One region of the Streptomyces sp. WM6372 genome, then DNA from elsewhere that is predicted to be linked to it. Evidence: riboswitches for the same ligand, from Rfam matches in the RefSeq annotation. Region 1 holds a riboswitch; each other region holds the start of a gene.
The links. A riboswitch is a leader RNA that binds a small molecule or an ion and turns the genes downstream of it on or off. The one in region 1 is predicted to bind cobalamin.
Positions count from the first base shown of each region.

Region 2: it holds a riboswitch for cobalamin, as region 1 does, so the genes downstream of both, cobN (cobaltochelatase subunit CobN) here and metE (5-methyltetrahydropteroyltriglutamate--homocysteine S-methyltransferase) in region 1, are expected to answer to the same signal.
Region 3: it holds a riboswitch for cobalamin, as region 1 does, so the genes downstream of both, ADK52_RS00180 (CbtB domain-containing protein) here and metE (5-methyltetrahydropteroyltriglutamate--homocysteine S-methyltransferase) in region 1, are expected to answer to the same signal.

Region 1 covers NZ_LGDB01000183.1:143,337-153,091, forward strand. The annotation lists gene metE (5-methyltetrahydropteroyltriglutamate--homocysteine S-methyltransferase) at 1-2,154, opposite strand, end outside; cobalamin riboswitch at 2,324-2,546, opposite strand; gene ADK52_RS18260 (3-hydroxybutyryl-CoA dehydrogenase) at 2,695-3,579, opposite strand; gene aceB (malate synthase A) at 3,576-5,174, opposite strand; gene aceA (isocitrate lyase) at 5,281-6,567, opposite strand; gene ADK52_RS18275 (short-chain fatty acyl-CoA regulator family protein) at 6,947-8,362, shown strand; gene ADK52_RS18280 (hypothetical protein) at 8,447-9,755, opposite strand, start outside.
Region 2 covers NZ_LGDB01000149.1:37,366-47,309, forward strand. The annotation lists gene ADK52_RS12725 (GNAT family N-acetyltransferase) at 1-641, shown strand, start outside; gene ADK52_RS12730 (terpene synthase family protein) at 745-2,976, opposite strand; gene cobN (cobaltochelatase subunit CobN) at 3,219-6,830, opposite strand; cobalamin riboswitch at 6,863-7,001, opposite strand; gene ADK52_RS12740 (cobalamin biosynthesis protein CobG) at 7,141-8,517, shown strand; gene ADK52_RS12745 (precorrin-8X methylmutase) at 8,514-9,161, shown strand; gene ADK52_RS12750 (precorrin-2 C(20)-methyltransferase) at 9,158-9,944, shown strand, end outside.
Region 3 covers NZ_LGDB01000001.1:28,933-38,876, reverse strand. The annotation lists gene ADK52_RS00210 (FUSC family protein) at 1-1,811, opposite strand, end outside; gene ADK52_RS00205 (hypothetical protein) at 1,932-2,759, opposite strand; gene ADK52_RS00200 (hypothetical protein) at 2,907-3,311, shown strand; gene ADK52_RS42065 (hypothetical protein) at 3,391-3,561, opposite strand; gene ADK52_RS00195 (hypothetical protein) at 3,620-3,994, opposite strand; gene ADK52_RS00190 (class F sortase) at 4,108-4,689, opposite strand; gene ADK52_RS00185 (CbtA family protein) at 4,965-5,720, opposite strand; gene ADK52_RS00180 (CbtB domain-containing protein) at 5,751-5,963, opposite strand; cobalamin riboswitch at 6,000-6,154, opposite strand; gene ADK52_RS00175 (histidine phosphatase family protein) at 6,154-6,606, shown strand; gene pucL (factor-independent urate hydroxylase) at 6,610-7,527, opposite strand; gene ADK52_RS00165 (aspartate aminotransferase family protein) at 7,758-9,110, opposite strand; gene ADK52_RS00160 (sigma-70 family RNA polymerase sigma factor) at 9,248-9,944, shown strand, end outside.

The DNA of each region.
Region 1 (9,755 bases):
CTCGGCGGCGGAGGGGACGCGCGGCGAGTGGATGTCCCACACCCCGGGGCCGGCCTCGCGCGGGTAGCCGTGCTCGGCGAGCTCGGTCGCGACCTGCATGTGCGAGCGGGCTGCCTCCAGGCTGATGACGTCGGCGTCGAGGTCGTCGATCGCCTGGACGATGTCGCCGAACTCCGCGTAGCACATGTGCGTGTGGATCTGGGTTTCCGGCCGCACGCCCGAGGTCGTCAGCCGGAACGCCTCGGTCGCCCACGCCAGGTACTCGGCGTGGCCGTCGGCGCGCAGTGGGAGCGTCTCGCGCAGGGCGGGCTCGTCGACCTGGATGACCGAAGTGCCGGCTGACTCCAGGTCGTCGACCTCGTCGCGCAGGGCCAGTCCGACCTGGCGGGCGGTCTCGCCGAGGGGCTGGTCGTCCCGTACGAAGGACCAGGCGAGCATGGTGACCGGGCCGGTCAGCATGCCCTTCACCGGCTTGGCCGTCTGCGTCTGCGCGTACGTCGTCCAGCGCACGGTCATCGGCTCCGGTCGGGAGATGTCCCCGGCCAGGACGGGCGGGCGCACGTAGCGCGTGCCGTAGGACTGCACCCAGCCGTGCTGGGTGGCGAGGTAGCCCGTCAGCCGTTCGGCGAAGTACTGGACCATGTCGTTGCGTTCGGGTTCGCCGTGCACGAGGACGTCGATGCCGGTCTTCTCCTGGAAGGAGAGCACCTCGCGGATCTCGTCCTTGATCCGCTCCTCGTAGCCGGCGGTGTCGATCCGCCCGGCCCGCAGGTCGGCTCGGGCCACCCGCAGCTCGTCGGTCTGCGGGAAGGAGCCGATGGTCGTCGTGGGGAGCAGCGGCAGCCCCAGGTGGGCGCGCTGGGCGGCCGCCCGGTCGGCGTACGGCTGGGGCCGGCGGCCGTCCGCGCCGGTGATCGCCGCGGTGCGGGCCCGGACCGCGGGGTCGCGGGTGACCGGGGACGTGGCACGGGAGGCCAGGTCGGCGCGGTTGGCGGCGAGTTCGGCGGCGATGGCATCGGTGCCCCGGGCGAGTCCGCGGGCCAGCGTGGTGATCTCGTTCGTCTTCTGGCGGGCGAAGGCCAGCCAGCGACGGACCTGCGGATCGATGTCCCGCTCGACGGCGGCGTCCAGCGGGACGTGGAGGAGGGAGCAGGAGGCGGCGACGTCGACGCGGTCGGCGAGGCCGAGGAGGGTGCCGAGCGTGGTCAGCGACTTCTGGTAGTCGTTGATCCAGATGTTGCGGCCGTTGACCACGCCCGCGACCAGGCGCTTGCCCGGAAGCCCGCCGACGGCGGCGAGGTCGGCGAGGTTCGCGGCGGCCGCGTCGGTGAAGTCGAGGGCCAGGCCTTCGACGGGTGCCTTCGCCAGGACGGGCAGGGCCTCGCCGAGCCGGTCGAAGTAGGAGGCGACGAGCAGCTTCGGGCGCTCCGTGAGGGCGCCGAGCTCACGGTAGGTGCGCGCGGCGACGTTCAGCTCGGCCGGGGTGCGGTCCTGGACGAGGGCCGGCTCGTCGAGCTGGACCCACTCGGCGCCGGCCGCCCGCAGGTCGGCCAGCACCCGGGCGTAGACGGGCAGCAGCCGGTCGAGCAGGGTGACCGGCTCGAAGTCGGCGGCGACGCCGGGCGCGGGCTTGGCGAGCAGCAGGTAGGTGACCGGGCCGACGAGGACCGGACGGCCCGCGTGACCGAGCGTCAGGGCCTCCTTCAACTCGGCGACCTGCTTCGTGGAGTCGGCCGTGAAGACGGTGTCGGGACCGAGTTCGGGGACGAGGTAGTGGTAGTTGGTGTCGAACCACTTGGTCATCTCCAGCGGGGCCACGTCCTGCGTGCCGCGGGCCATCGCGAAGTAGCCGTCGAGCGCGTCGACTTCGACGGCCGCCCGGTGGCGGCCGGGGACGGCGCCCACCATGACCGTGGTGTCCAGGACGTGGTCGTAGTACGAGAAGTCACCGGTCGGCACCTCGGTGATGCCGGCCCCTGCCAGCTGGGCCCAGTTGGCCCGGCGCAGGTCGCGGGCGGTCTCCCGGAGGGATTCCGCGGTGACGCGGCCCTTCCAGTAGCCCTCGATGGCCTTCTTCAGTTCGCGGTTCCGGCCTTGGCGGGGGTAGCCGTACACGGTGGCCTGTACTGCCGCGGCTGCGGACTGGGTGGTCACGGAACTCTCCTTCGCGAGCGTGTCTCCATGGACCCGGTGGGGTCGAGGACGCGAGGGGTGCCGGACCGGGCGGCCCCCGGGGGTCACGTACGACTGGGTACGCGACGGGGAGGTCCCGCCCGAAGCACGCCGACCCGCCCACGAGGTCACCGGGAAACCGGGCGCGGTCGATCGCGCACGGGCAACGGGCAGGTCTTCGGACTCGCGGGCACGCCGGCCACTCGGGCAGACACCTACTGGCCGTCGCTTCCCAGGACCTGTTCCGGTCCCAGTGCGTATGACGGCGGTCGTTCCCGCTCACCGCTGCGGGGCAGTCCCGGATTCCCACCGGGTTCCCTCTTGCGACGCATCCCGCCTGGCGGACGGGGCGAACCAGCTGCGAGGCCCACACTAGGTCGGTGACCGGGGAATGAACACCGCTTTCCACATGTCGGACGCCGAAATGAGACACGGTGGGGGCGCGGCGACACCACTCGCCACACCCCCACCGCTCCCGCGTGCCTCCGGCGCACCCTCAGCCCGGAGACAGTGCCGGGGCCCTCAGCCCCGGCCGTATGTGTGGAACCCGCGGCCCGTCTTGCGTCCGAGCAGTCCCGCCTGCACCATCCGCTGGAGCAGCGGGGGCGGGGCGTAGAGCGGTTCCTTGAACTCTTCGTAGAGGGACTCGGCGATCGCCGCGACCGTGTCGAGGCCGATCAGGTCGGCGAGCTTGAGCGGTCCCATCGGGTGGGCGCAGCCCAGCTCCATGCCCGCGTCCACGTCCGCGGCGCTCGCGAAGCCGGATTCGGCCATCCGGACGGCCGACAGGAGGTACGGGATCAGTAGCGCGTTGACGACGAACCCGGCCCGGTCCTGGGAGCGGACCACGGTCTTGCCCAGGGCGTCGCGGGCGAAGTCCTCGACGGCGGCGAGCGTGTCCGCCGACGTGTGGAGGGAGGACACGACCTCGACGAGCGGCAGGACGGGCACGGGGTTGAAGAAGTGCAGGCCCACCACCCGGTCCGCCCGGCCGGTGGCCATGCCCAGCCGCATGACCGGGATGGCCGACGTGTTGGTGGCGAGTATCGCCTCCGGGTCCTCGACGATCTTGTCGAGGGCGGTGAAGACCGCCGTCTTGGCGTCCGGGTTCTCGGTCACCGCCTCGATGACGAGCTGCCGGTCGGCGAGGTCCTCCAGGTCCCCCGTGAACACCAGCCGGGTGAGTGCGTCCTCAGCGGAGATCCGGTCGAGCTTCCCGCGCTGGACGGCCCGCTCCAGGGAGACGGCGACGCGTTGGCCGGCGGCGCGGGCCGCGGTGGCGTCCGCCTCGGCGACGACCGTGTCGAGTCCGGCGCGGGCGCACACCTCGGCGATGCCCGCGCCCATCTGCCCCCCGCCGACGACTCCGACGCGCCGGATCCGGGCGGGCCGCACGGGGGCGTTCACGCGTTCACCCGCACGGCGGTGTGACGGACGAGGTGGCGGGTGTAGGCCTCGGGGGTGAAGAACGCGGGCAGTCGGACCGAGAGCGCACTGTCCACGAAGACCTCCCGCGCCTCCAGGACCAGGGCCTGCGGGTCCGCCGCCTCCAGGGCCGCGCATTCGGCGTCGAGGAGGTCGGTGACCACCGCCCGGTCCACCCGGTCGTGGCGGAGCCACTGCCAGATCTGGACGCGGGCGATCTCGGCGGTCGCGGCGTCCTCCATCAGCCCGTTCAGGGCGACGGCTCCGCTGCCGCGCAGCCAGGCGTCGAAGTAGCGCAGGGCCACGGCCACGTTGGAGCGGACGCCCTCCTGCGTGGGCGGGGCGGCGATCCGGCGAACGGAGAGCAGGTCGCCGGACGTGACCTCGACGTCCTCGCGGGTCCGCTCCAGCTGGTGGGGACGTTCTCCCAGGACGTTGTCGAAGACCTCGCGGCCGACGGGGACGAGCCCGGGGTGGGCGACCCACGAGCCGTCGAAGCCGTCCTCCGCCTCCCGTTCCTTGTCGAGCCGCACCTTGGCGAGGGCGGCGGCGTTGGCCTCCGCGTCCCGGCTGGGGACGTGTGCGGCCATGCCGCCGATGGCGTGGGCGCCGCGCCGGTGGCAGGTCCGTACGAGGAGTTCGGTGTAGGCGCGCATGAAGGGGGCGGTCATGGTGACCTTGGCGCGGTCCGGGAGCTGGAAGTCGGTGCGGTGGCCGAAGGTCTTGATCAGGCTGAAGAGGTAGTCCCAGCGGCCGGCGTTCAGCCCCGCGCTGTGCTCGCGCAGCTCGTAGAGGATCTCCTCCATCTCGAACGCGGCCGTGATCGTCTCGATCAGGACGGTCGCGCGGACGGTGCCCCGCGGGATGCCGAGGAGGTCCTGGGCATACACGAAGACGTCGTTCCACAGGCGGGCCTCGTACCGGTTCTCCAGCTTGGGGAGGTAGAAGTACGGGCCGTACCCGGCGTCGATCTGCCGCCGCGCGCAGTGGAAGAAGTACAGGCCGAAGTCGACGAGGGAGGCGGAGAGGGGCCGGCCGTCGATCTCCAGGTGTTCTTCGAGGAGGTGCCAGCCCCGCGGGCGCACCATGATCGTGGCGAGGTCCGGTCCGAGGCGGTACTCCTTGCCCCCGGGGGTGGTGAAGTCGATGCGCCGGTCGATGGCGTCGATCAGGTTGATCTGACCGCCGATGACGTTGTTCCAGGTGGGGGCGGTGGCGTCCTCGAAGTCGGCCATCCAGACCTTCGCGCCGGAGTTGAGGGCGTTGATCGCCATGCGGCGTTCGGGCGGGCCGGTGATCTCGACCCTGCGGTCGGTCAGACCGGGGGCGGGCGGGGCCACGCGCCAGTCGGTGTCCGCGCGGACGGCGGCGGTGGCGCGGGAGAAGTCCAGGGGCGACCCGGAGGCCAGGTGGGCCGAGCGGCGCCGGCGCTCCTTGAGGATCTCCAGGCGGCGGTCCGCGAAGGCGGCGTCGAGCCGGCCGAGGAACTCCAGGGCCTCGGGGGTCAGGATCTCCTCGTGGCGCTCACCCGGCGCGCCGAGGACCTGGACACTGCGGGTCAGGGGCTTGAGTGACATGCGGTTCTGCTCCTCGGCGTGGGGTGGCCGGCACCCGGGGCCGGCAGGGCCCCGGGCGCCGTCGGACGGCGAGCTCAGGGCGCCGGGCGGGACCGGCGCCGCACTCTCAGTGGAACTGCTCTTCTTCGGTGGAACCGGCGAGCGCGGTGGTGGAGGAGGCCGGGTTGACGGCGGTGGAGACCAGGTCGAAGTAGCCCGTGCCGACCTCGCGCTGGTGCCTGACGGCCGTGAAGCCCTGCGCCTGGGCGGCGAACTCCCGCTCCTGGAGGTCGACGTACGCGGTCATGCCGTGCTCGGCGTAGCCGCGGGCCAGGTCGAACATGCCGTGGTTGAGGGAGTGGAAGCCGGCCAGCGTGATGAACTGGAAGCGGTAGCCCATCGCGCCCAGCTCCCGCTGGAACTTGGCGATCTGGTCGTCGTCCAGGGCCGCCTTCCAGTTGAAGGAGGGCGAGCAGTTGTAGGCGAGCATCTGGTCGGGGTACCGGGCGTGGATCGCCTCGGCGAACTCCCGCGCCTGCTCCAGGTCCGGGGTGCCCGTCTCGACCCAGATGAGGTCCGCGTACGGGGCGTAGGCCAGACCGCGGGCGATGACCGGGGCCATGCCGTTACGGACGTGGTAGAAGCCCTCGGCGGTGCGCTCGCCGGTGCAGAACTCGGCGTCGCGCTCGTCGACGTCGCTGGTCAGCAGGGTGGCGGCGAGGGCGTCCGTACGGGCGATGATCAGGGTCGGCGTGTCGGCGATGTCGGCGGCCAGGCGGGCCGCGTTCAGGGTGCGGATGTGCTGCGAGGTCGGGACGAGGACCTTGCCGCCGAGGTGGCCGCACTTCTTCTCGGAGGCGAGCTGGTCCTCGTAGTGGATGCCGGCGGCGCCCGCCGCGATCATCGCCTTGGTCAGCTCGAAGGCGTTCAGCGGTCCGCCGAAGCCGGCCTCGGCGTCCGCGACGATCGGTGCCAGCCAGTCCGTCGTGTCGGCGCCGCCCTCGGCGGTGGCGATCTGGTCGGCGCGCAGCAGCGCGTTGTTGATCCGACGGACCACCTGGGGAACGGAGTTGACCGGGTAGAGGCTCTGGTCGGGGTAGGTGTGCCCGGCCTGGTTGGCGTCGGCGGCCACCTGCCAGCCGGACAGGTAGATCGCCTGGAGCCCGGCCCGCACCTGCTGGACGGCCTGGCCGCCGGTGAGGGCGCCGAGCGCGTGGATGTAGTCCTGCTCGTGCAGCCGGCGCCACAGGCGCTCGGCGCCGCGCCGGGCCAGGGTGTGCTCCTCGCGGACGCTGCCGGACAGCCGGACCACGTCCTCGGCCGTGTAGGTGCGCTCGATGCCCGCCCACCGCGGGTCATCGGCCCAGCGCTGCTTGAGCTGCTCGGCCGCCGCCGTCGTGTTCGCCTCTGCCATGACCGTCACCGTTTCCATCCGTCGCTTGTCTTGCCAATGCCCCCGGCAGGGATCCACGCATTGACACTCTGTGCCTGTGAGAGAGGGTGCGGCCGCCGAATCCGCCCGTGGGCCGGAGCTGAGCAATGCTGCCGATCTGCCAGGAGCAGGACGTTCAGATCGCCGAAATCAGGGCGTGAATCGAGGATCTGAGGTCCGTCCCGGCCACCGGTTCCGGCTGGCCGCAGGACTGACTCTGGCATTGGCACTGGGTGCCATCAAGGCTGTACGACTGCCAAGCTTTGCGAATCTTCCGGGCCGGAATTGCCAAGGTTGCGAAGGCCCGTGGTGAACGGGATCCACGTATGCTGCGGAGCCTGTCCGACGGTGGAGGAGTCCGGTGAGCAAGACGTACGCGGGGGCACGGCTGCGCCGGCTGCGCGAGGAGCGGCGGATGACGCAGGCCGACCTGGCCAGGGTGCTGGGCATCTCGCCCAGCTACCTGAACCAGATGGAGCACGACTCCCGCCCGCTGACCGTTCCGGTACTGCTGCGCCTCACCGAGGCCTTCGGGGTGGACCCGGGGTTCTTCTCGGAGCGGGACACCAGCCGCCTGGTCGCGGACCTGCGCGAGGCGCTCGCCAAGGAGGTCGCGGAAGCCCGCGTCTCCTCCTCCGATCTCGCCGAGCTCGCCACCCGGATGCCGGCGGTCGCCTCGGTCCTGCTGGACCTGGGGCGGCGCAGCCAGCTCCTCGCGGAGCGGCTCACGGACGCGGCCGAGGGCCGTGGAGGTGCCGCCGAGGCGCCGCGCTCGCCCCACGAGGAGATCCGCGAGTTCTTCTACCGGCGGCAGAACTACCTCCACGACACCGATCTCGCCGCCGAGGAGCTGGCCCGTGAGATCGGCATCCGCCCCGGGGACGTGATCCGCGCCCTGACCCGGCGCCTCACCGGCCGGCACGGGGTCGGGATCACCGCGGACTGCGACCGGCTGCACCACTACGACGCCGACGCCCGGGTCCTGCACCTCTCGAACCGGCTCCGGCCCGGCCAGCAGGCCTTCCGGATGGCCACGCAGCTGGCCCTCCTCGAATACGGGGAGGAACTGGACCGGCTGGCCGCCGAGGACTTCCCGCCCGGGTCGGCCGCGCACCCGTTGGCCCGGATCGGCATCGCCAACTACTTCGCGGCCGCGCTGATCCTCCCGTACACGGCCTTCCACACCGCCGCGGAGGAGTTCCGGTACGACATCGAGCGGCTCACCGACCACTTCGGCCTCGGCTACGAGACGGTCTGCCACCGCCTCAGCACCCTACAACGCCCCAGGCTGCGTGGGGTTCCGTTCTCCTTCGTCCGGGTGGACCGGGCCGGGAACATGTCCAAGCGGCAGTCCGCAACGGGATTCCACTTCTCCCGGGCGGGCGGCACCTGCCCGCTGTGGAACGTGTACGAGGCCTTCACCGCCCCCGGCCGCATCCACGTCCAGGTCGCCGCCATGCCCGACGGGCAGCGGTACTTGTGGACCGCCCGGGCCGTCACCCGGCACCGCGGGGGCTGGGGCGAGCCCGGCAAGACCTTCGCCATCGGGCTGGGGTGCGAGATCCGGCACGCCTCGCGGCTCGTCTACGCGGACGGGCTCGACCTCGACAACACGGCGGCCGCGACCCCGATCGGGATGGGCTGCCGGCTCTGCGAACGCCTGGACTGCCCGCAGCGCGCGGTCCCCCCGCTCGGCCGGGTGCTGGCCGTCGACGAGAACAGCAGCACCTTCGTCCCCTATCCCGTCGAAGGCCCATCCGCAGCGAGCCGCGGCTGACACCGACGGCGCAGCGGCCGCTGCCGCAGGCGGTGTGAGGGCGGGTGCGGGACCCGCGGGCAGCGGGTCCCGCACCCGTGGGAATCAGGCGCCCCAGCGCAGGGCGATGGTGTCGCCCACGTTGATGACCTTCTCGCGCAGCGCGCCCGCGAAGGCGGAACCGTCGACGCTGACCTTCCACGTGTTCGAGCCGCTGTTGGCCTTGCCGTTGACGTTGGTGATCGTCCCGGTGCCGGAGGACGGGGTCACGCTCGTGACGCAGCCCGACGGGGTGGCGCCGCCGGTGGCGGCGGCCAGGACGTCACCGAGGGTGGTGGTCGTCCCGGTCGGGGTGAACGCGACCGAGCACACCTTGAGGTTGCCCGCGCCGTCGTCGACGGTCAGCGCCAGCTTGGTGGCGGTACCGGCGGTGAAGGTGGACTGGGCCACCCACTGCGGGGCGCCGGGGGTGACCGGAACCGGCGGAGCCGTGGTGAAGCCGCCGCCGACGACCGCGCGCAGCGCGTCGATGGACGAGTAGGCGGACGGCGCGGTGTCGGAGGGCTTGTACTTGAAGCCCCCGGCCGGGTTGTACTGGTTGGCGATCAGGAAGTCGATCGGGGTCTTGCCGCCGGCGGTGAGGAAGTCCCCGGTCTGCGGGTTGAAGCCGCAGGCGTTCAGGCCGGCGACGCCCCAGCCGTTGGAGCTGGTGTTGACCCCGTAGAGGGAGTTGAAGGCACCGCTGCCGGAGACGAGCGTGCCCTTGAGGAAGTTCTTCGCCTGGACGACGTCCGTGTCGGTGTTGGGCACGCCCGAGACGCAGAGGGCGGCCATCGCGGCGCCGGTCATGTCGACGTCGCTCGCGGAGTTCAGGACGGTGGGGTTGCCCTCGCCCTTCTGGTACGTCCAGCCGCCGTCGACGTGCTGGTTGGCCCTGATGCGAGTGACCACCGAGTCGGTCAGCGCCTGCGGGACGCGGTTCGCGCCGCTCTGGGTCTTGCCCCCGCCCAGCGAAAGCGCCGCGAAGACGGTGCCGTTGAAGTTCCCCGAGGGGCCGAAGTAGCCGGACTCCGCCGTCTGCCAGTAGGAGTAGACGTTCGCCACGAGGTTGCGCGAGGCGGAGACCCGGGCCGGGTCGATGCCGGCGGCGTACGCGTTGAGGGTGCCGCGCTCGTAGTCGGTGACCACCGGGGAGGCCGAGGGCCAGCCCGCCGTCGAGAGGAGGTTGCGGTAGACCGTGCGGGCGTTCTTCGTCGTGTCTCCGCCGGGGTAGACGTCGACCACCGCGGTGCCTGCTGCGGCGAAGGCGCTGAAGGCCCATTCGTTGGACAGGCCGGAGCCGGCGTACGAACCGTCCGCCGCCTGAAGGGACTTGAGGTACGCCACACCGTTGGTCTTGGACGTGGCGATCTGC
Region 2 (9,944 bases), on a different contig from region 1:
AGGACGAGGAGTTGGGCCCGCCCCGGATCATCGTCCTCGGCGATCCGGGCGAGCCGATCGCGGGGTACGTGCTCTACCGCACGAAGCACGAGGCCGACGGCGGCCCCGCCCGCAGCCCCGGCCTGGTCCGCGTCGACGAACTGGAGGCGGACACCCCGGCGGTGGCCGCCGCCCTGTGGGACTGCCTGGCCGGCCTCGACCTGACCGGCAAGGTCTCCGCGTGGGGCCGGCCGCTGGACGACCCGCTGCTCCGGTTCGCCGCCGACCGGGACCAGGTCAGGGTCACCGCCCAGTTCCCGGCGCTCTGGTTGCGCCTGGTCGACGTACGGGCGGCGCTGGCCCGGCGGGCCTGGGCCGCGCCGGTGGAGATGGTGCTGGAGGTGGCCGACGTACGGCTGCCCGCGAACGCGGGGCGCTTCCGGCTGAAGGCGGGGCAGGGCGGGGCGACGTACGAACGCGCCGCGGCCCCCGCCGACCTGGAGCTCGACGTACGGGACCTCGCGGCCTGCTACCTGGGCGGGACCCGGGTCGCCGAGCTGGTCGCCGCCGGGCTGGTCGCGGAGCGGACCCCCGGCGCGGCGGCGGCCCTGGACGCGGCCCTGCACACGCCCCTGCTGCCGCACACGGCGGACGAGTTCTGAGGCGCGCGCTGCGCCGCCGTGTCGGCGGCGGCGGGGTGCGGTGGCGGGGGTGCGGTGGCGGAGACGGGCGAGCGGACCGCCCCCACCACCGGGCTCCGCGGGATCAGGCGGGCAGCGAGATCCGGGCCGCCGCCATGCCGAACGAGGAGCTCCAGCCGAGCCGCGCCCCCGGGCCCCGGCCGGCGGTCTTCGGGTGCAGGTCCTCGTCGCGGTAACGGCTCACGCTCCGGTGCCAGTTGAGGACCGCGGCCATCCAGTCCTCCAACTCCCGTACGTACGCGTCGAGCGAGGCCCGCGCCTCCTGTCCGAGGCCGTAGTCCTCGTACAGCACCGGTAGTTGGTGGTCGCGGATGTGCTCGAACTCCTTGGTTCGCTGCACCATCAGGTCGGCGACGATCGCGAAGGCCGGCGGGTAGTCGATGTCGAAGAAGTTCTGGGTGACGAGGACGTGGTTGTGCACCTCGCCCTCTACCTCGATCTCCTTCTGGTAAGAGAAGAGGTCGTTGGTGATGCACCCGACGTCCGCCGCCGCGCTCTCCAGCGAGCGCATCACCCCGTCCCGGTGGACCTCGGGCGGGACGCCGTCGCCCTCGTGGCCGAACTTGGCCAGGAACATCGTCAGGTACGAGCCGAACGTGAAGCGGCGCATCTCCGCGTAGTCGACCGGGTCCGGGATCCGGTTCATGACGGCGTTGCCGATCTCCCAGACCCAGCTGTCCAGCATCCCGATGACGTGCCCGCGAAATTGCGCGCGCATCGCGGAGCTCATCCCCGCGACGGTCCGGGCCCACAGGTCCTTCAGGCTCCGCTCCATCGCGGTGACCGGCTCCGGGGCCCCGGCCGGGTCGACCGGGATCATGGAGATCAGCCGGTCCGTCGTCGCCCGGGCCGCGCCGGGGGACTTCGAGCCGGCGAACACCTTGGGGTAGTAGTCGTCGGCGTACGTGCCCCAGGTCAGCCACTGCGCGCTCAGGCACAGGGCCTCGGCCGTGGCGTCGGGGTCGATGCCCGCCGAGCACAGGGCGAAGTCCATGCCGACCAGCTTGTCCTCGTCCCAGATGTCGGAGCCGGGATCGCCGGGCTGCGCCTGGAGCAGGCCCATCTCCCGGGACCAGACCACCAGTTCGCGGCGGGCCCGGTCCAGGTGCGGGCTGAGGGTGAGGGGGAAGGGCATGTAGAAGTCGGGCAGCAGCGAGGGGCCCACCTTCCGGAACGGGACGTGCGTGAAGCTGCGGCGGCGCAGCTCCATGGCGCGGGGGTTGAGCAGCGAGCGCAGGTCGAGGGCGGCGGTGCCCCGCCCGCTGGGCAGGAACGGCAGGGTGAGCGGGGCCGCGCCGGCCGCCTTGGCCTCCCCGTTCATGTAGCGGCTGGAGACCATGTGCCACTCGTGGCCGCCGGACTGCCAGTCCTGGAGGCCCTTCGCGTACGCGAGTACGGACGCCATCTCGACGGGGTCGAGACCGTGCTGGGCGGCGAGCGCGGGGACCTCGGCGAGGGCCGTGTACTCGAACTGCTGGAGCCGCGAGGTCAGCAGGTCGTTCGACAGGTCGGCGGCCTCCTGGGTGGTGCAGTCCAGGAAGGTCTCCAGGACCAGGACGGCGTTGGAGAGTTCGCCCTCCTGCTCCACCTCGCGCTGGTACGAGAAGATGTCGTTGCGGATGTGCACCGCGTCGGAGAACGCGTCGCGGAGCACTTCGAGCGGGCGCGCGTGCGCCACCCGGGCCGGCACCTCGGCGGACACGTACTCGATCAGCCCGGCCGACCAGGGGGCGCCGCCGACCTTGCGGCGCATCTCGATGTATTCGAGCGGGTTGGCCACGCGGCCGATGTTGATGTTGTGGAGCTCCCACATCGACTCGTTGAGGAGGTTCCGCGTCGACTCGGAGAACCGTTCCCTCCAGTCCATCGACATCGCCGGCACGGTGCGCGACCACAGGTCTTTGAGGCCCGCCTCGACCGGGTTCGCCGGCTCGGGGAACCCGTCGGCGAGGTCCATCGGCATGAAGGCGGCCAGCCCGTCGAGGTACTTCTTGGCGCCCTCGCGGTCCTGGGTTCGCTTGTAGACCTCCAGGAAGTGATCGTCGAAGAAGAAGACCCACACGTACCAGTCGGTGACCAGGTCCAGCGCGTCGCCGCCGCAGTCGGGGTGGGTGTACGAGCACAGCAGCGCGTAGTCGTGCGAGTCGAGGTCCCGCTCGTCCCAGACGCCGGACCCCTCCAGCATCCCGAAGCCGCGGGCCCACTGCTTGGTGTGCGCTCGCGCGGCCTCCAGGTGGGGGTTCAGGCGCGCCGGATACGGCACATAGAAATCCGGCAGGTGAAACGGCTGTGTCACGGCGGGCGGGACCTTTCGTCCGAGGGCGCGGGGGCCCTTGCCTGCGGCCCCCCGCACGAGATCAGCACCCCTCTGCCCGTGCCGCCGCCGGGACGAGGAAGAGTTCACCGCTTCAGGTGACGGATGCCCCGTTCCGGGGCTCAGGTGCCTCATGGGGGATACGGGCACGAAGAATGCCGTCCGCCTCGCCCGGGGCAGGGGCGAGGCGGACGGCATCGGTGGTGCGGGGACTGCGGAGCGGACTACTCCGCTTCGGCCTCCAGGTTGCCTTCCGTGTCCAGGTAGACCTGGCGGAGGGATTCGAGGATCTGGGGGTCCGGCTTCTCCCACATGCCGCGGGACTCGGCCTCCAGGAGGCGTTCCGCGATGCCGTGGAGGGCCCAGGGGTTGGCCTCCTCCAGGAAGGCGCGGTTCTCCGGGTCCAGGACGTACGTCTCCGTCAGCTTGTCGTACATCCAGTCCGCCACCACGCCCGTCGTGGCGTCGTAGCCGAAGAGATAGTCGACCGTCGCGGCCAGCTCGAAGGCGCCCTTGTAGCCGTGGCGGCGCATCGCCTCGATCCACTTCGGGTTCACCACGCGGGCGCGGAAGACGCGGCTGGTCTCCTCGACCAGGGTCCGGGTCTTCACGGTCTCGGGACGCGTGGAGTCGCCGATGTACGCCTCCGGGGCCGTGCCGCGCAGGGCGCGGACCGTGGCCACCATGCCGCCGTGGTACTGGAAGTAGTCGTCCGAGTCGGCGATGTCGTGCTCGCGGGTGTCCGTGTTCTTCGCGGCCACCGTGATCCGCTTGTACGCGGTCTCCATCTCCTCGCGCGCCGCCCGGCCCTCCAGGCCGCGGCCGTACGCGTAGCCGCCCCAGACCGTGTAGACCTCCGCGAGGTCGGCGTCCGTACGCCAGTCGCGGGAGTCGATCAGCTGGAGGATGCCGGCGCCGTACGTGCCCGGGCGCGAGCCGAAGATACGGGTCGTCGCACGGCGCTCGTCACCGTGGACGGCCAGGTCGGCTTCCGCGTGGGCCCGGATGTAGTTCTGGTCCGCGGGCTCGTCCAGGCCCGCCGCCAGCCGGACCGCGTCGTCGAGCAGGCCGATGACGTGCGGGAACGCGTCCCGGAAGAAGCCCGAGATGCGGAGGGTGACGTCGATGCGGGGGCGCCCGAGTTCTGCGAGGGGGATCGCTTCGAGCCCCGTGACGCGGCGCGAGGCCTCGTCCCAGACCGGGCGGACGCCGAGCAGGGCGAGGGCCTCGGCGACGTCGTCGCCGGAGGTGCGCATCGCGCTCGTGCCCCACAGGGACAGGCCCACGGAGGCCGGCCACTCGCCGTTGTCCGTGCGGTAGCGGGTGAGGAGGGAGTCGGCCAGGGCCTGGCCCGTCTCCCACGCGAGGCGGGAGGGGACGGCCTTCGGGTCCACGGAGTAGAAGTTCCGGCCCGTGGGGAGGACGTTCACCAGGCCCCGCAGGGGGGAGCCCGAGGGGCCCGCCGGGACGAAGCGGCCGTCCAGGGCCGAGACCACGTGGGCGATCTCGTCCGTCGTGCCGGCCAGCCGCGGGACGACCTCGCGCGCGGCGAAGTCCAGTACGGCCGCCACGTCCGCCGAATGCCCGGCGGCGACCGAAGCCACCGCCTCCGGAGCCCAGTTCGCGTCCTCCATCGCCTGGACCAGCGCGCGGGCCGCCTCCTCCGCCTCGTCGGCGGTCGTCCGGGTGGCCGCGGACTCGTCCAGGCCGAGCGCCTCGCGCAGGCCGGGCAGGGCCGTCGTACCGCCCCAGATCTGGCGGGCGCGCAGGATCGCGAGGACCAGGTTGACCCGGGCCTCGCCGGTCGGCGCGCCGCCCAGGACGTGCAGGCCGTCGCGGATCTGGGCGTCCTTGACCTCGCACAGCCAGCCGTCGACGTGCAGCAGGAAGTCGTCGAAGCCGTCGTCGTCCGGGCGCTCCGCCAGACCCAGGTCGTGGTCGAGCTTCGCGGCCTGGATCAGCGTCCAGATCTGGGCGCGGATGGCCGGCAGCTTCGCCGGGTCCATCGCGGAGATCTGCGCGTATTCGTCGAGGTGCTGCTCCAGGCGCGCGATGTCGCCGTACGACTCCGCGCGCGCCATCGGCGGCACCAGGTGGTCGACCAGGGTGGCGTGCACGCGGCGCTTGGCCTGGGTGCCCTCGCCCGGGTCGTTGACCAGGAACGGGTAGATCAGCGGCAGGTCGCCGAGCGCGGCGTCCGGCGCGCAGGCCGCGGACAGCCCGGCGTTCTTGCCCGGCAGCCACTCCAGGTTGCCGTGCTTGCCCAGGTGGATCATCGCGTCGGCGCCGAAGCCGCCGTCCTCCGCGCGCGCCTGGATCCAGCGGTACGCGGCCAGGTAGTGGTGCGAGGGCGGCAGGTCCGGGTCGTGGTAGATCGCGATCGGGTTCTCGCCGAAGCCGCGCGGGGGCTGGATCAGGATGAGCAGGTTCCCGCGGCGCAGGGCCGCGAGGACGATGTCGCCCTCCGGGTTGGCCGAGCGGTCCACGAACATGTTGCCCGGGGCCTCACCCCAGTGCTGCTCCACGCTGCCGCGCAGCTCGGCGGGGAGCTCGGCGAACCACCGCTTGTAGTCGGCGGCCGGGATCCGGACCGGGTTGCGGGCCAGCTGCTCCTCGGTCAGCCAGTCCTGGTCGTGGCCGCCGGCCTCGATCAGGGCGCGGATCAGCTCGTCGCCGTCGCCCGAGACGAGGCCCGGGATGTCCTCGACGGGGCCGAAGTCGTAGCCGCCCGCGATGAGGGTGCGCAGCAGTTCCACGGCGCTGGCCGGGGTGTCGAGGCCGACCGCGTTGCCGATGCGGGAGTGCTTGGTCGGGTACGCGGAAAGGACGAGCGCGACCTTCTTGTCGCGGCGCGCGATGTGCCGCAGCCGGGCGTGCCGCACGGCGATGCCGGCGACGCGGGCGGCGCGCTCGGGGTCGGCCACGTACGCCGGCAGCCCGTCCTCGTCGAACTCCTTGAAGGAGAACGGGACGGTGATCAGGCGGCCGTCGAACTCGGGTACGGCGACCTGCGTGGCGGCGTCGAGCGGGGACAGGCCCTCGTCGTTCTCCTCCCAGGCGCTGCGCGAGCCGGTCAGGCACAGGGCCTGCAGAACCGGGACGCCGAGGCCGGCGAGCGCGCCCGCGTCCCAGGACTCGTCGTCGCCGCCGGCCGAGGCCGTCGCGGGCTTGGTGCCGCCGGCCGCGAGCACCGTGGTGACGATCGCGTCCGCCGACTCCAGCTCGGCGATCAGCTCCGGCTCGGGGGCGCGCAGGGAGGACACGTACAGGGGTACGGGGGTGCCGCCGGTCTCCACGATCGCGTCGCACAGGGCGTGCACGAAGGCGGTGTTGCCGCTCATCTGGTGGGCGCGGTAGTAGAGCACCGCGATGCGCGGCCCGTACGGGCGCACCGGGGTGCGCTCCAGGGGGCCCCAGGTGGGCGCCGCGGCGGGCGGCTCGAAGCCGTGGCCGGTGAGCAGCACGGTGTCGGAGAGGAACCGGGCCAGCTGGTCCAGGTTGGCGGGGCCGCCGTGGGCGAGGTAGCCGTGCGCCTCGGCCGCGATGCCGATCGGGACCGTCGAGGCCTCCATCAGCTGGGCGTCCGGGGCCTGTTCGCCGGTGAGGACGACCACCGGGCGGGTCTGGGTCGGCGCCAGGAGCAGGTCGAGGCCTTCCTGCCAGGCGCGCAGGCCGCCGAGGAGGCGTACGACGACCAGGTCGACGCCGTCGAGCAGGGCGGGGAGGTCGTCGAGGGGAAGGCGGGAGGGGTTCGCGAACCGGTACGGCACGGGGCCGTCCGCGGCGGCGCGGGCGCTGAGCAGATCGGTGTCGGACGTCGACAGCAGCAGGATCATGCGGCGGCATGCCTTCCTCGGGGTTTCCGCGCCCCGGGCAGTGTGGACAGCGGGAGTTCCTGACTCACCCGGCGGATCGCTCCGCGGGGTTCACAGTGGCGGGACCGCGCCGGATTCGCACCGGGCTTCCTCCCAGCGGGCCACGTGGCTCCGCCGGTGGTCATCTTAGGTGGCGTTCTCCCTGGCCGGGAGTGGGGGTGGCCCGGGCGCGGGGAGCGGATCCGGGCAGGTCGGGCGGAGAGTGGGGCGCAGGGGGCGGGTGGTGACGGACACAGCTCGGGGTCGGGGAATCGTGGGTATGCTCGCCGCCATGCCGCCCCAGCCCCCTTCCGCCGCATCGCGGGACGAACCGGTCATACGTGACCGCGGTGACGCCTGCCCCGGTGCGCTGCGGCTGCACGCGGCGGACGACGGGCACCTGGCCCGGATCCGGATACCCGGCGGGATGCTCGACGCGGACGCGGCCCTGCTGCTGGCCGATGCGGCGGACCGGCTCGGCGACGGGCACATCGACCTCACCTCGCGCGGCAACGCGCAGCTGCGCGGACTCGGTGCGAGCTGCGGCGGCGAGCTGCAGGCCGTGCTCGTGCGCGCCGGGCTGCTGCCCGCGCCCACCCACGAGCGGGTCCGCAACATCGTCGCCTCGCCGCTGACCGGCCTGGACCGGCGCGGCCTGCCCGACGTGGCGCCCTGGGTCGCGGAGCTGGACCGGCTGCTGTGCGCGAGCGCGCCGGCGGCCGGACTGTCCGGACGCTTCCTGTTCGCCCTCGACGACGGCCGCGGGGACGTGACCTCGCTCGCCGCCGATGTGAACCTGGCGGCCCTCCGGGACGGGGGCCGGGCCCTGCTGTGGACCGCCGGCGCGGCGGACGCCCTGCTCGTGGCCGCCGCCGATGCGCCGCGGGCCGCGCTCGTCGCGGCCTCGTACTTCCTCGACGCCGTCCGCCGGGCCGGCACCCGGGCCTGGCGGGTCGCCGAGCTGCCCGCCGAACAGGCGCTGCGTTCCGATGAGTTGGGTGCTCGGCTGGCCGCCGCCGGCATCTCCGCCTCCGTCGTACGGGGGCCGGCCGCCCTGCGCGGACCGGCACCCGAACCCGGCGTGGTCGACGGCCCCGACGGCGCCGCGGCGCTGAGCGTGTTCGCGCCGCTGGGGCGCCTGACCACCGCGCAGTGGCGCCGGCTGGCCGGGCTCACGGGCCGGCTCCGCCTGACCCCCTGGCGCGGGATCGTCGTCCCCGGCCTGCCCGCCCACGCCGCCGGCGGCGCGCTCGCCGGGCTCGCCGGGGCCGGGCTGGTGACCGGCGCCGACGATCCCTGGCGGTCCGTCACCGCCTGCACGGGGCAGCCCGGTTGCGCGAAATCCCTGGCGGACGTACGCGCCGACGCGCGTGCCGTCGTAGCGCAGCAGGGGCAGGCGCAAGTCCAGGCCCAGGACCAGGACCAGGCCCAGGACCAGACGCACGCGCCCGTGGAGGCGACCCGCCCGCTGCCCGTGCACTGGTCCGGCTGCGAACGCCGGTGCGGGCACCCCCGCGGCACCGCCTGGGCGGACGTGGTCGCCACCGCCGACGGGTACGACCTCTGCGCGCCCGGCCGAGCCCCGCGCCGCGGTGTCCCGGCCTCCGAACTTCCCGCGGCCCTCGCGGCCGTACGCCGCACCACCTCCCACGACGCAGCGAAGAAATGAGCGAGTACACAGTGTTCGAGTACGAGAAGGACGGCGCGGCGATCTACCGCCAGTCCTTTGCCACGATCCGCGCCGAGGCGGACCTCTCCGGGCTGCCCGCCTCCGTCGCCCAGGTCGCGGTGCGCATGATCCACGCCTGCGGAATGACCGACCTGCCCCAGGACCTCGGCTACACCCCGGACGTCGTGCTCCGCGCGCGGGCCGCACTGAACGCGGGCGCGCCGATCCTCTGCGACGTGCAGATGGTCGCCAGCGGCGTCACCCGCAAGCGGCTGCCCGCCGGCAACGAGGTGATCTGCACCCTCTCCGACCCCGCCGTGCCGGCCCTCGCCGCCGAGATGGGCACCACGCGCAGCGCCGCGGCCCTCGAAGTCTGGCGCGACCGCGGCCTGCTGGAGGGCTCCGTGATCGCCGTCGGCAACGCGCCCACCGCGCTGTTCCGGCTGCTGGAGATGATCGAGGAGGGCGCCCCGCGCCCCGCCGCCGTCATCGGCGTCCCGGTCGGCTTCATCGGCGCCGCCGAGTCCAAGGACGCGCTCGCCGCCCACGGCTCCGGGCTCGACCACCTGATCGTGCGCGGCCGGCGCGGCGGCAGCGCCATCGCGGCCGCCGCCGTCAACGCGATCGCGAGCGAGGAAGAATGAGCACGGGAACGACCTCCGGGAAGCTGTACGGCGTCGGGCTCGGTCCCGGCGACCCCTCCCTGATGACACTGCGGGCCGTCGAGGTGATCGCCGAGGCGCAGGTCGTCGCGTACCACAGCGCCCGCCACGGCCGCTCGATCGCCCGCTCGATCGCCGCGAAACACCTGCGCGCCGACCACATCGAGGAGCCGCTGGTCTATCCGGTCACCACCGAGACCACCGACCACCCCGGCGGCTACCAGGGGGCGATGGAGGAGTTCTACGAGGAGTCCGCCGCCCGGCTGGCCGCGCACCTCGACGCCGGCCGGACCGTCGCCGTGCTCGCCGAGGGGGACCCGCTCTTCTACGGCTCGTACATGCACATGCACAAGCGGCTCGCCGACCGGTACGAGGCCGAGGTGATCCCCGGTGTGACCTCGGTGAGCGCCGCCGCGGCCCGCCTGGGCACCCCGCTCGTCGAGGGCGAGGAGGTGCTGACGATCCTGCCCGGCACCCTGCCGGAGGAGGAGCTCACCGCCCGCCTCGCCGCCACCGACTCGGCGGTCGTGATGAAGCTCGGCCGTACTTTCCCCGCCGTACGCCGGGCCATGGAGGGCAGCGGCCGGCTGGCGGAGGCCCGGTACGTGGAGCGCGCCACCATGGCGGGGGAGCGGACCGGCGTCCTCGCCGACACCGACCCCGACAGCGTCCCGTACTTCGCCGTCGCCGTGGTGCCCAGCCGCGTCGGCAACCCGGGCAGCGTGCCGTCCGGCCCCGGCGGGGTCGTGGTCGTCGGCACCGGCC
Region 3 (9,944 bases), on a different contig from region 1:
GCTTTCGCTCCGTGGTTGACCCGGACCCGGGCGGCGGTGGTCGCGTCCACGATCCGCTCGACGGCGACGACCAGCGGCCACCAGGCCGCCGCGCGCTCCCCCGTCGGGGGCGGCTCCGTCAGAGCCCGCTGGAACTCGTTGCGTACGCCCGACATCTCGCGGTAGATCCGCCGCCGGGCATGGAGCCGCGCGGTCCGCGCCGCCCGCTGCCCGGCCTCCGTGTCGGGATGGGATCCGAAGGCCCGTTCCACGTACCGGGCCGCGTCGTCCACGGTGTCGGCGAGCCGGTCGCCGATCCGCGTGTGCCAGCTCTCGGGCCACAGCAGGTACCCGGCGATCAGGGTGATGGCGCAGCCGATGAGGCTGTCCAGCAGCCGGGGCCGGATCAGGTCGAAGCCCTGGTGGTTGAGGAGGTCCGAGAGCAGCAGGATCACCGGGGTGATCGCGGCGGTCTGGAAGGCGTACCCCTTGGTGGAGAACACGGGGATCAGCGCGGCGAGCACCATCATCACCGGTACGTCCCACCAGCCGCGCGGTACCTCGGCGAGCACGGCGGCGGCGATGACCAGCCCGGCCGCCGTGCCCAGGGCGCGCAGCACGGCCCGGGAGAACACCGAGCCGAAGTCGGGCTTGAGGACGAAGGTGACGGTCAGCGCGACCCAGTAGGACCGTTCGACCGGCACCACGGAGACCAGTGTCTGGGCGAGTCCGATGCACAGGGCGAGGCGCAGCCCGTACCGCCAGGAGGCGCTGGACAGCACCATGTCGCGCACGGCCCGCCGGGCGCGGACCGTCAGCGCGGCCGGCCGGCCGAGCCGGTCGTCGACGTTGTGCAGGTCCGGATCGGGCAGGTACACGATGGCCGCGGCGTGCCGCAGTGCCGCGTCGAGGGCCCGTTCGGCGGGGGTGCCCGGCGCGGGCAGTTCCAGTACGGGCTTTCCGGTGCTGCCGCGTTCCACGGCCTGTGCCAGGTCCCGTACGGCCGCCGGGATCTCGGGCGGCAGCGCCCTGCCCCGCAGGTGCATGGCGGGGGCGGCCTCCACCAGCGGGATCACCACGTTCAGCTGGGCCAGCATCCGGACGAGCGCGGGACTGCGGCCGTGCACCCGGGCGCGGCGGCCCAGGATCAGGTCGTAGGCCTGGTTCAAGGCGTGCGTGACCTGTCGGCGGCGCTCGTCGTAGTCCGGTCCGCCCGCGGCTTCCAGTGCGTCGGCGAGCGCCCGGTAGGTGGCCGCCACGGCGACGCGCTCCGGCTGCCGCCCGCGCAGCGGCCAGCCCAGCAGGGTCAGCAGCAGGACGAACAGCCCGCCGACGCTGAGCAGCAGCGGGGCGGTCCACCAGGGCTGGGGCAGCGGCAGGCCGGCGCCGACCACGGCGTTGAGGAGCAGCAGCAGCCCGGACACGGACGCGACCGTGCCGATCGAGGAGATCATCCCGGAGACGAGGGCGATCAGGGTGAGGACGCCGACGGCGAGCCAGCCGTGGCCGAAGACCAAGGTGCCCAGGGCGACTCCGACCGCGCCGAAGAGCTGCGGCACGGCGATGTTCAGGAGCCGCATCCGGTAGGCGTCGGCGGTGTCGCCGATGACCCCCGACAGGGCGCCCATCGAGACGAGCGCCCCGTACTCGGGCTCGTTCAGGGCGAAGCCGACGGCGAGCGGGACGGCCATCGCGACCGCGGCACGCGCGGCGGCGGCCCAGGGGACGGGGGCGGTGCTCGGCCGCAGTCCCTTGAGCAGCCAGGCGGGCGGAGCCAGCGGACGGTGCCTGGGGCGCCCGGAGGGTATCTGTTCGGTGCGTTCGGTGCTCATTCAGCTTCCGTGCGGCCGCTCGTGAATCGGTTCTTCTGCGCTGTTCCGGGGTCTTGCGTTCTTCTTGGGTTCTTCTCGTCTTCTTCTGGGGCGTTCTGCGCGCGCCGGTACGTTCCGAGCTTATGGGGTACGGCGTAGCCGGCCCGTCAGCCAGGCGGCGAGTGCGGCGGCGAGCCCGATCGCCAGCACCACCCAGGCGGTGGTGCGCAGGAACGCGGTGAGCGCGTCGTACACCGCCGCGGCGGCCGCCCGGTCGACGTCCGCCGGCAGATCGTCGAGGGTGAGCCGGCGGCAGACGGCCACCGCGATCCACAGCAGTACCGCGCCGACGGCGATCCCCAGTCCGGTGGCGATCACGGCGCGGCGCCGGTGGACGGCGACGGCGATCGCCGTCGCGGCGAGCACCACGGTCAGCACGGGGAGCCAGACGCCGGCGATCTGCAGCATGCGGAAGCCCTTCCGGAGCGCGCCGAGGTTGTCGTACTCCATGACCTTCACCGATACGTGCGTCACCGGGATCCGGTCGGCGAACGGCACGCCGTCGGCGACGAGGTCACCCTTGACCTGCGCGATCACGGGCGCGAGATCGATGGAGACGGCGTCGCCGTCACCGGTGGTGAGCGCCTTGAGGAAAGCGGCGTGCGCGGCGCGGTTGGCCGCGTCCCAGGCGGTGCGGTAGGCCGGGGTGCCGGTGAAGGAGCGCAGGGCCTCGCCGAGCAGGGCGTCGACCCCGCCCTGGAAGGGCCCGGCGTCGATCTGCCCGGCGAGGGCGCGGCCCGCCTGGCTGACGACGACGTTCTGGACGGCCGGGTCATCGGCCAGCGGGGACATCGCCGCTGTGTACCGGTCGGCGTCGCCCAGCTCGTGGTCCGCCCAGTACGCGACGGCGCCGGCGGGTACGAGGAGGGCCACCAGCACGATGAGTACCGCCGAGAGGAAGGTGCGCACGTCACCAGGGAAAGCCGCGGCGGCGAGCGGCGCGAGCGGTGTTGCTGCGGGTGGGTGGCGGACGGGTGCCGGGTGCTGATCCACTGATCCACTTGCCGGTCGGGAGTGGCGGGTGTGCCCTGGATGATGGGAGAGAGGAGCCCTGTCATGGCACATGCGGCACCCACCGCCCCGAGGCGGCACTGGCAGGCGACCGGTACGGACGACATGATCAAGGGCCAGCTGACGCGCGCGCTGCTCCTCGGACTGGTCTACGGCGTCTGGGCGGCCTTCATGAGGCGCGACACGGGCGGGGTCGACACGGGAAACGTGTTCTACGGCATCCTGTGCGGCGCCGTCTTCGCCGGCATCATGTTCACCCTTGCCCGCGTCGGCCCGCGGCTGATGAGGGAGTTGCACGCCGCGGCGTACGGCGCGTTCGGCGGGATCGCGGTGGGCTATCTGTACAGCCTGGCCGACCACTCCATCCTCCGCTCGTGCTGGGTCGGCTTCATCACCGGCATCGGCATCGGGCTGGCGGCGTTCTACCGCTACTACACGCGCGAGCCCTGAGCCGGCAGCGCGACAGACGGCCCGGAGCGCGACCGGCGCCGGTCCCGCACGGGACCGGCGCCTGCCCGTGCCGGGCGGCTCAGCCCTCGGACGGGGCCTCGGAGCCGTTGACCGGGGCGGTCGCCGTGGCTGCCGCAGGGCTGTCCTCGCCATCGGTTCCACGGATCGGCGGCTTGGGCGCCGTCGGGGTGTAGCGGGTGACCTCGGCGCGGAGCATGGCGTTCAGGGCGGCGTACGGGTCGATGGGCATGCCGGAACCTCACGGTGTTCGGGGGGTGTGTGGGGGTGTGCGCTGCTGCTCGGCCCGCTCAGCAGCGCAGGACCACACTCCGCTCCGTCCACGCGGACAGCATCGGGCCGTCCGTCCCGTAGGCCTCGGCGCGTACGGCTTGACCGGCGTGTTTCACGTGAAACACCGGACGCGGCAGCCGGCGCACTCCCGGCAGCCCGCGCACGACGAGCCGTACGGCGACGCGTACTTCGGGATCCGCGGCCGGATCGGACTCCCCCTCGGCGGGGGCACCCGGCTCGCCCGGCGCGCCGGAGGCGGTGCGTTCGACCGAGGCGGCCGCCGCTGCGGCCGTCGTGACGGCGGGACCGGACGCGAACAGGCACAGCAGCACGACACAGGCCGTCGAAAGGGCCCTGGCCAGTGCCGTGCGCGCGTACCGCGTCCCGCTCATGCGAGGGGTCTGCCCCGACACGCCGGACCACTCCCCGATCGGGCCGGAGAAGCCCCCGACCGGGGGACGAAGACACCCCCCTCGGCTGACGGGAGGGAGCGGCGGCGGCCGCCTCAACCGGTCCGGCGCTGGCCGGTCAGCCGGGCCACAACGGTGGTCTCACCGCTGATCAGCCGGAGTTGGGCGCGCCCGGGCCGCTGCCCGCGACCGCGGACCCCGGCGGGCGAGACCCGGTCGACGGTGAACACGGCGGTACGGCGGTCCGCGCGCACGATCTCGATGGTCAGCCCCCGCCGCAGCTCGGCGAGCCGCAGATCGGCGGCGGTGACCACGGCGGTGCCGGCCGAGCCCGGGGCCGGGCTGTCGTGGTCCCAGGCGGCCTCCTCGGCGTCCCCGCCCAGCGGCAGGTCGATGCCCAGGCTCGGGATGCGCAGCCGCAGTGGCCGCGAGACCCGCAGCGGCGTGATGGCGGCGGCGCGCGCGGGCCGGGCCCCCTTGCCCGGTGCGTGCTGCCCGGCATGCTCCAGCTGCTCGACGAGCCGGCGGTGGCCGGACAGACCCAGCGCGCGGGAGGGCAGCGCGTCGGCGGCGGTGGCCGCCGCGGGCCGGGCACCCTCGGTGCTCCGCAGCATGCCGACGCCGGCTCCCAGCAGAGCCACTGTCAGCACGCCGACCACCCACTTGGCGCGGGCCATGGACTTCCCTCCCGATCCGGTCCCCGGCTCCGGCGGCCGGGACTCCTGAGAGCAGTGGACCCTCTCCTTGCCCGTCAGTACCGCTTACAACGCCGGAGAGTGACGCCGCGTCACAGGCGTGTCGCCGTCCCGTCGCGGACGTCTTCCCAGCTGGCGACGGGTAAGCCACCGCCATTCCGTGGATTGCGCGAGATACGACCGAACGAGTGGACCGGAGAAAACACCGCGGCCCCGGCCGCCGGGGCGGTCAGGGCCGTGGATTGCCGGGTTCGGCGTCAGCTCGCGGGCTGCGCCTCCTGCCGCGGGGCGGCGGCCGGGGTGAGGGAGCGTTCGGCGAGGACGCCGAAGGCCAGACCGAAGGTCGTCCACATCACGGCCTGGATGGCCAGGGTGGCGAGGCGGAACTGCCAGATCAGGGCGGCCGGGAAGTCCGCCGGGACCTCGTTGATGCCGGGCAGGGACGCGTAGGCGACGGCGACCGCCGCGACGAAGGCGACCGAGGCCACGATCGACGCGTTCCAGTTCCCGAGCTTGGGCGCCAGGCGCCGGCCCAGGATGAGCGCGGCCGCCGACAGCAGCACGCTCAGCGCGATCATCAAGACGTAGAGGGTGGTCCTCCGGACGACGGTGTCGGGGTCTCCGACGGCCGGCGGGTTGGAGGGGTACTTGAGGAACGGCACGAGGTTGAGGGCGACGAACAGGCCGCCCGAGACCAGCAGGGCCGTGACCCGCGGGCCGAAGCGGCCGATGCGGCCCAGGGCGTAGCAGAAGATGAGCGCGGCGATGCCGCCGAGCGCGATCCCGTACAGCAGCGTGCCGGTGCCGAGGCCGGCCGTGGCCTGGAGGGCCCGGCTGACCGGGGCGGCCTCCTCGCCGTGGTCGTGGGCGGCGTGGCCCGCTTCCTCGATGGCGATGGCCGCGTCGACCTTGGACTCACCCAGGACGTACGCGACGAGGAAGGCGGCCACGCCTGCGAGCAGACCGGCCAGCATGCCCCGGACCAGCAGGACGCGGGGGGAAATGGGGTTCATGGTTCGGTTCTTCCCTTGCTGAGGTGGAGATCAGTGGCAGGGGAAGCCGAGGAGGTGGCGACCGTCGTGCATCCACTCGTGGACGGTGTCGCCTTCGAAGAGCGCGGTGGCGCCCTGCTCGGCACCGACGAGGTAGAGCAGGACCAGCATCAGGACGCCGACGAACACGGCCCAGGGGGCGAGCGCGGAGAGCGAAATCGGGGCGACGGCGGGGGCCGTCGTGGGCACGGCGGAGTGAGCCATGGCAGTACCTCCAGAGGGAACACGCGTCCCGGTCAGTGGTGCTCGCGACGACATGGCGGGTCTGACTTTCCCTCCCCCTCCGGGAGGATTCACAGTGGCGCGACCGTGCCGGATTTTCACCGGTACTTCCGTCATACCGTCGTCTTTTTTAGGTTGTCGTCCGAGACGGTACCGCGTTTACGCTCCCCTTATGAAGAGTGCCGTGGTACGAGTTCAGTTCGTGACACGCCCGTTCGACGCCGCCGCACGGCAGATACGTTTCGGCCACGGCGTCCCCTGCCCGGGTTACGAGGGCCTGCGCGGCCCGGACACGGGGGCATGGGCGGGCCGGACCCTGGACGAGGTCTCCGCCGAGGATCCGGCCGCCGTACAGCGATGGCTGACCGACCCCGGCTACGCGCCGCCCGGCGGGGAATCCGTCACCGCGCTGATCGCCCGCGTGGGCGCCGCACTCGCCGGCCTGGACCCCGGCACGCATCGCGCCGTGGTCGACCAGGCCGTCGTACGGGCGGGCGTGGTGCACGCGCTGGAGCTGCCGGCCGCAGCGTTCTGGCGCCTCGACGTACGGCCGGACACGGTGACCCACCTCACCGGGCGGCTCGGCCGGTGGAACCTCCAACTCGGCCGGCCACTCGACGAGTAGCCGCTACGCGACGATCCAGTCGCTCGTCGCGATCACCGGCTGCACGCCGTCGCGGTGGATGGTGCCCTCGATCAGGCCGTACATCCGGTCCGCCGCGAAGTAGACCTCGTTGTCGTTCTTGAGGCCGAAGGGCTCCAGGTCGACGAGGAAGTGGTGCTTGTTGGGGAGGTTGAGGCGTACCTCGTTGACCCGCGGGCAGTTGTCGAGCACCCGCTCGGCCATCTGGTTCAGGGTCTGCTGGAGCGAGTACGAGTAGGTCTCGGCGAAGGCCTCCAGCATGTTCTTGCGGACCTTCTTGTACGACCGGTCCCAGTCGAACGCGGCGTCGTCGGCGGCGAGCGCCGAGTGCGCCCAGCGCGCGGTGACCTTGGTCGCCAGGATGCGGTCGTACGCCTCTTTCAGCGTCGTGTACTCGTCCTTGATGTAGCCGTGGAACTCGGAGTTCGTCGAGTTCATCACGGTCAGGTCCTTCAGACCCGAGATGACCTGGAGGCCGGTCGTCTCGCTGTACGTGATCTGCGCCGTGCGCACCTCCTGGCCCTTGCGGACGAAGGAGTGCTGCTCCTTGCGCGTCGGGACCGGGATCCGCTCCCAGGCGTACTCCTCGATCCGGATCTGCGCCTCGCGGATCGGCGACTGGGAGGAGACGAAGTGCTTGGCGAGCAGGACGCCGAAGGCCTCGGGCGAGGCGATGCCGTGCTCCTTGCCGAAGGCGTACACCGTGTTCTTGGTGGTGTCGGTCGGCAGGCAGTTGGCGTTGTCGCCGGTCAGGTGGACGTCGCGGAACTCGCCGCGGAGCGCGACCGAGACGTTGAGGTCGCGGATCTCGTGCCATGACCCGTCGGATCCCTTGCGGGTGACCTTGACGATGCGGTTCTCGGCCTTGCCGTACTGGTTCTGCGCGAGGACGTGCTTGCTCATGGCTGTATTCCTTCGGGTACACGGAGTCCGACTGACTGGATCCCGTACGCCCGGCGTCCAGCGGTCGGCCCGCTCCCCGCCGTTCGGTCACGGAGGACCGCCCCGGGACTGACGTGCATCCCGGTCCGTAGGTGCTCTCTCGGATTCCAGCACGTTCACGTGGTGTTCGGAATGGCGCGGAACGTCCAAGACAGGCACCCACGGATTGGGTGACCGTATATCCGTGCAGGTCAGGACATGTGCGCGTCCGCCACGGACAGGGCCTCGTCGAGGATCCGCAGGCCCTTGGCCACGTCCTGCGGGCCGATGTTGCAGGGCGGGGCGACGTGGATGCGGTTGCCGGCGGTCAGCGGCCACAGCCCGCCCTTCTTGCAGGCGGCCCCGAACTCGGCCATCGGCGCGTTGTCCGCCCCGGCCGCGTTGTACGGGACGAGCGGCTCGCGCGTCTGCCGGTCCCGTACGAGCTCCAGGGCCCAGAAGGTGCCCAGGCCGCGGACCTCCCCGACCGACGGGTGCTTCTCGGCGAGGGCGCGCAGACCCGGCCCCAGCAGCTCCGCGCCGGTACGGGCGGACTGCTCGACGATGCCCTCCTCCTCCATGACGTTGATCGTCGCCACGGCGGCTCCGCAGGCCAGCACGTGCCCGGAGTAGGTCAGCCCTCCCGGGTAGGGACGGCGCGCGAAGGTCTCGGCGATGGCGGCCGAGATGGCGACTCCGCCGAGCGGGACGTATCCGCTGGTCACGCCCTTGGCGAAGCAGATCAGGTCGGGGGTGACGTCCCAGTGCTCCGAGGCGAACCACTTTCCGGTGCGGCCGAAGCCGACCATGATCTCGTCGAGGATGAAGACGATGCCGAAGCGGTCGCAGAGCTCGCGGACCCCGGCGAGGTAGCCGTCCGGGTGGACGAGCACGCCCGGAGCGCCACCGACGGTCTCCAGGATGATCGCGGCGATGGACTGCGGGCCCTCGAAGACGATCGTGTCCTCGAGGTGGCGCAGCGCGCGCTCGCACTCCTCGGCCTCGGTGGTCGCGTAGAACGGCGAGCGGTAGGTGAACGGCCCCCAGAAGTGCACGACGCCGGCGGTCGCGCTGTCGTTGCCGAAGCGGCGCGCGTCACCGGTCAGGTTGATCGCGGTGGAGGTGGCCCCGTGGTACGAGCGGTACGCGGACAGCACCTTGGGCCGGCCGGTGTGCAAGCGCGCCATCCGTACGGCGTTCTCGACGGCCTCGGCGCCCGCGTTGGTGAAGAAGATCTTGTCGAGGTCGCCGGGCGTGCGCTCGGCGATCAGCCGGGCCGCCTCCGAGCGGACGTCGACGGCGAAGCCGGGGGCGACGGTGCAGAGCTTGGCCGCCTGCTCCTGGATGGCCGCGGTCACCTTGGGGTGCTGGTAGCCGATGTTCGTGTAGACGAGGGCACTGGAGAAGTCGAGGAAGCGGTTGCCCTGGTAGTCCCAGAAGTACGAGCCCTCGGCCCCGGCCACGGCGAGCGGGTCGATGAGCTCCTGCGCCGACCAGGAATGGAAAACGTGCTTCCGGTCGGCGTCTTTCACGGCGGCGAGCACGTCGGCGGCTTCTGCGTTCATGTTCCGAGCGTAGTTGTCCATGATGTGGACCCCGGGGAGGGGCGGACGATGTTTCACGTGAAACACCGCTCCGGCGATGCGGCATCCGGTTAGCGTCTTCGTGTGCATGTGACGATCACGACGGGAGGACGTGACAGGTGAGCGAGCAGGACACCCTGGCCCGGCGCTTCGAGGAGCACCGCCCCCACCTGCGGGCCGTCGCCTACCGGATGCTGGGTTCGCTCAGCGAGTCGGAGGACGCCGTACAGGAGGCGTGGCTGAAGCTCAGCCGCTCGGACGTCTCCGCCGTGGAGAACCTGGGCGGCTGGCTGACCACCGTCGTCGGCCGGGTGTGCCTGGACATGCTGCGCTCGCGCACCTCGCGGCGCGAGGATCCGCTGTACGACCAGGACGGGTACGTCCGGCTGCCGGACCCCGTCGTGACGGGGCTCTCCGGCATCGACCCGGAGCGCGAGGTACTCGTCGCCGACTCCGTGGGCATCGCCCTGCTGGTCGTCCTGGAGACGCTGGCCCCGGCCGAGCGGCTGGCCTTCGTGCTGCACGACCTCTTCGCGGTCCCGTTCGACGAGATCGCCCCGGTGCTCGGCCGTACCTCCGCCTCCACGCGGCAGCTCGCCAGCCGCGCCCGGCGCCGGGTCGAGGGCGCCGCGCCCGTCCCCGACCTCGACCTGGTGCGCACCCGCGAGGTGGTGGAGGCCTTCCTCACCGCCGCCCGCGGCGGGGACCTCGACGCGCTCGTCGACCTCCTCGACCCCGATGTCGTGGCCCGCTCCGACGGCGGCACACTGCGCCCCAGCGCGGTCCGGCGCGGCGCGACCGACGTCGCCTCGAACG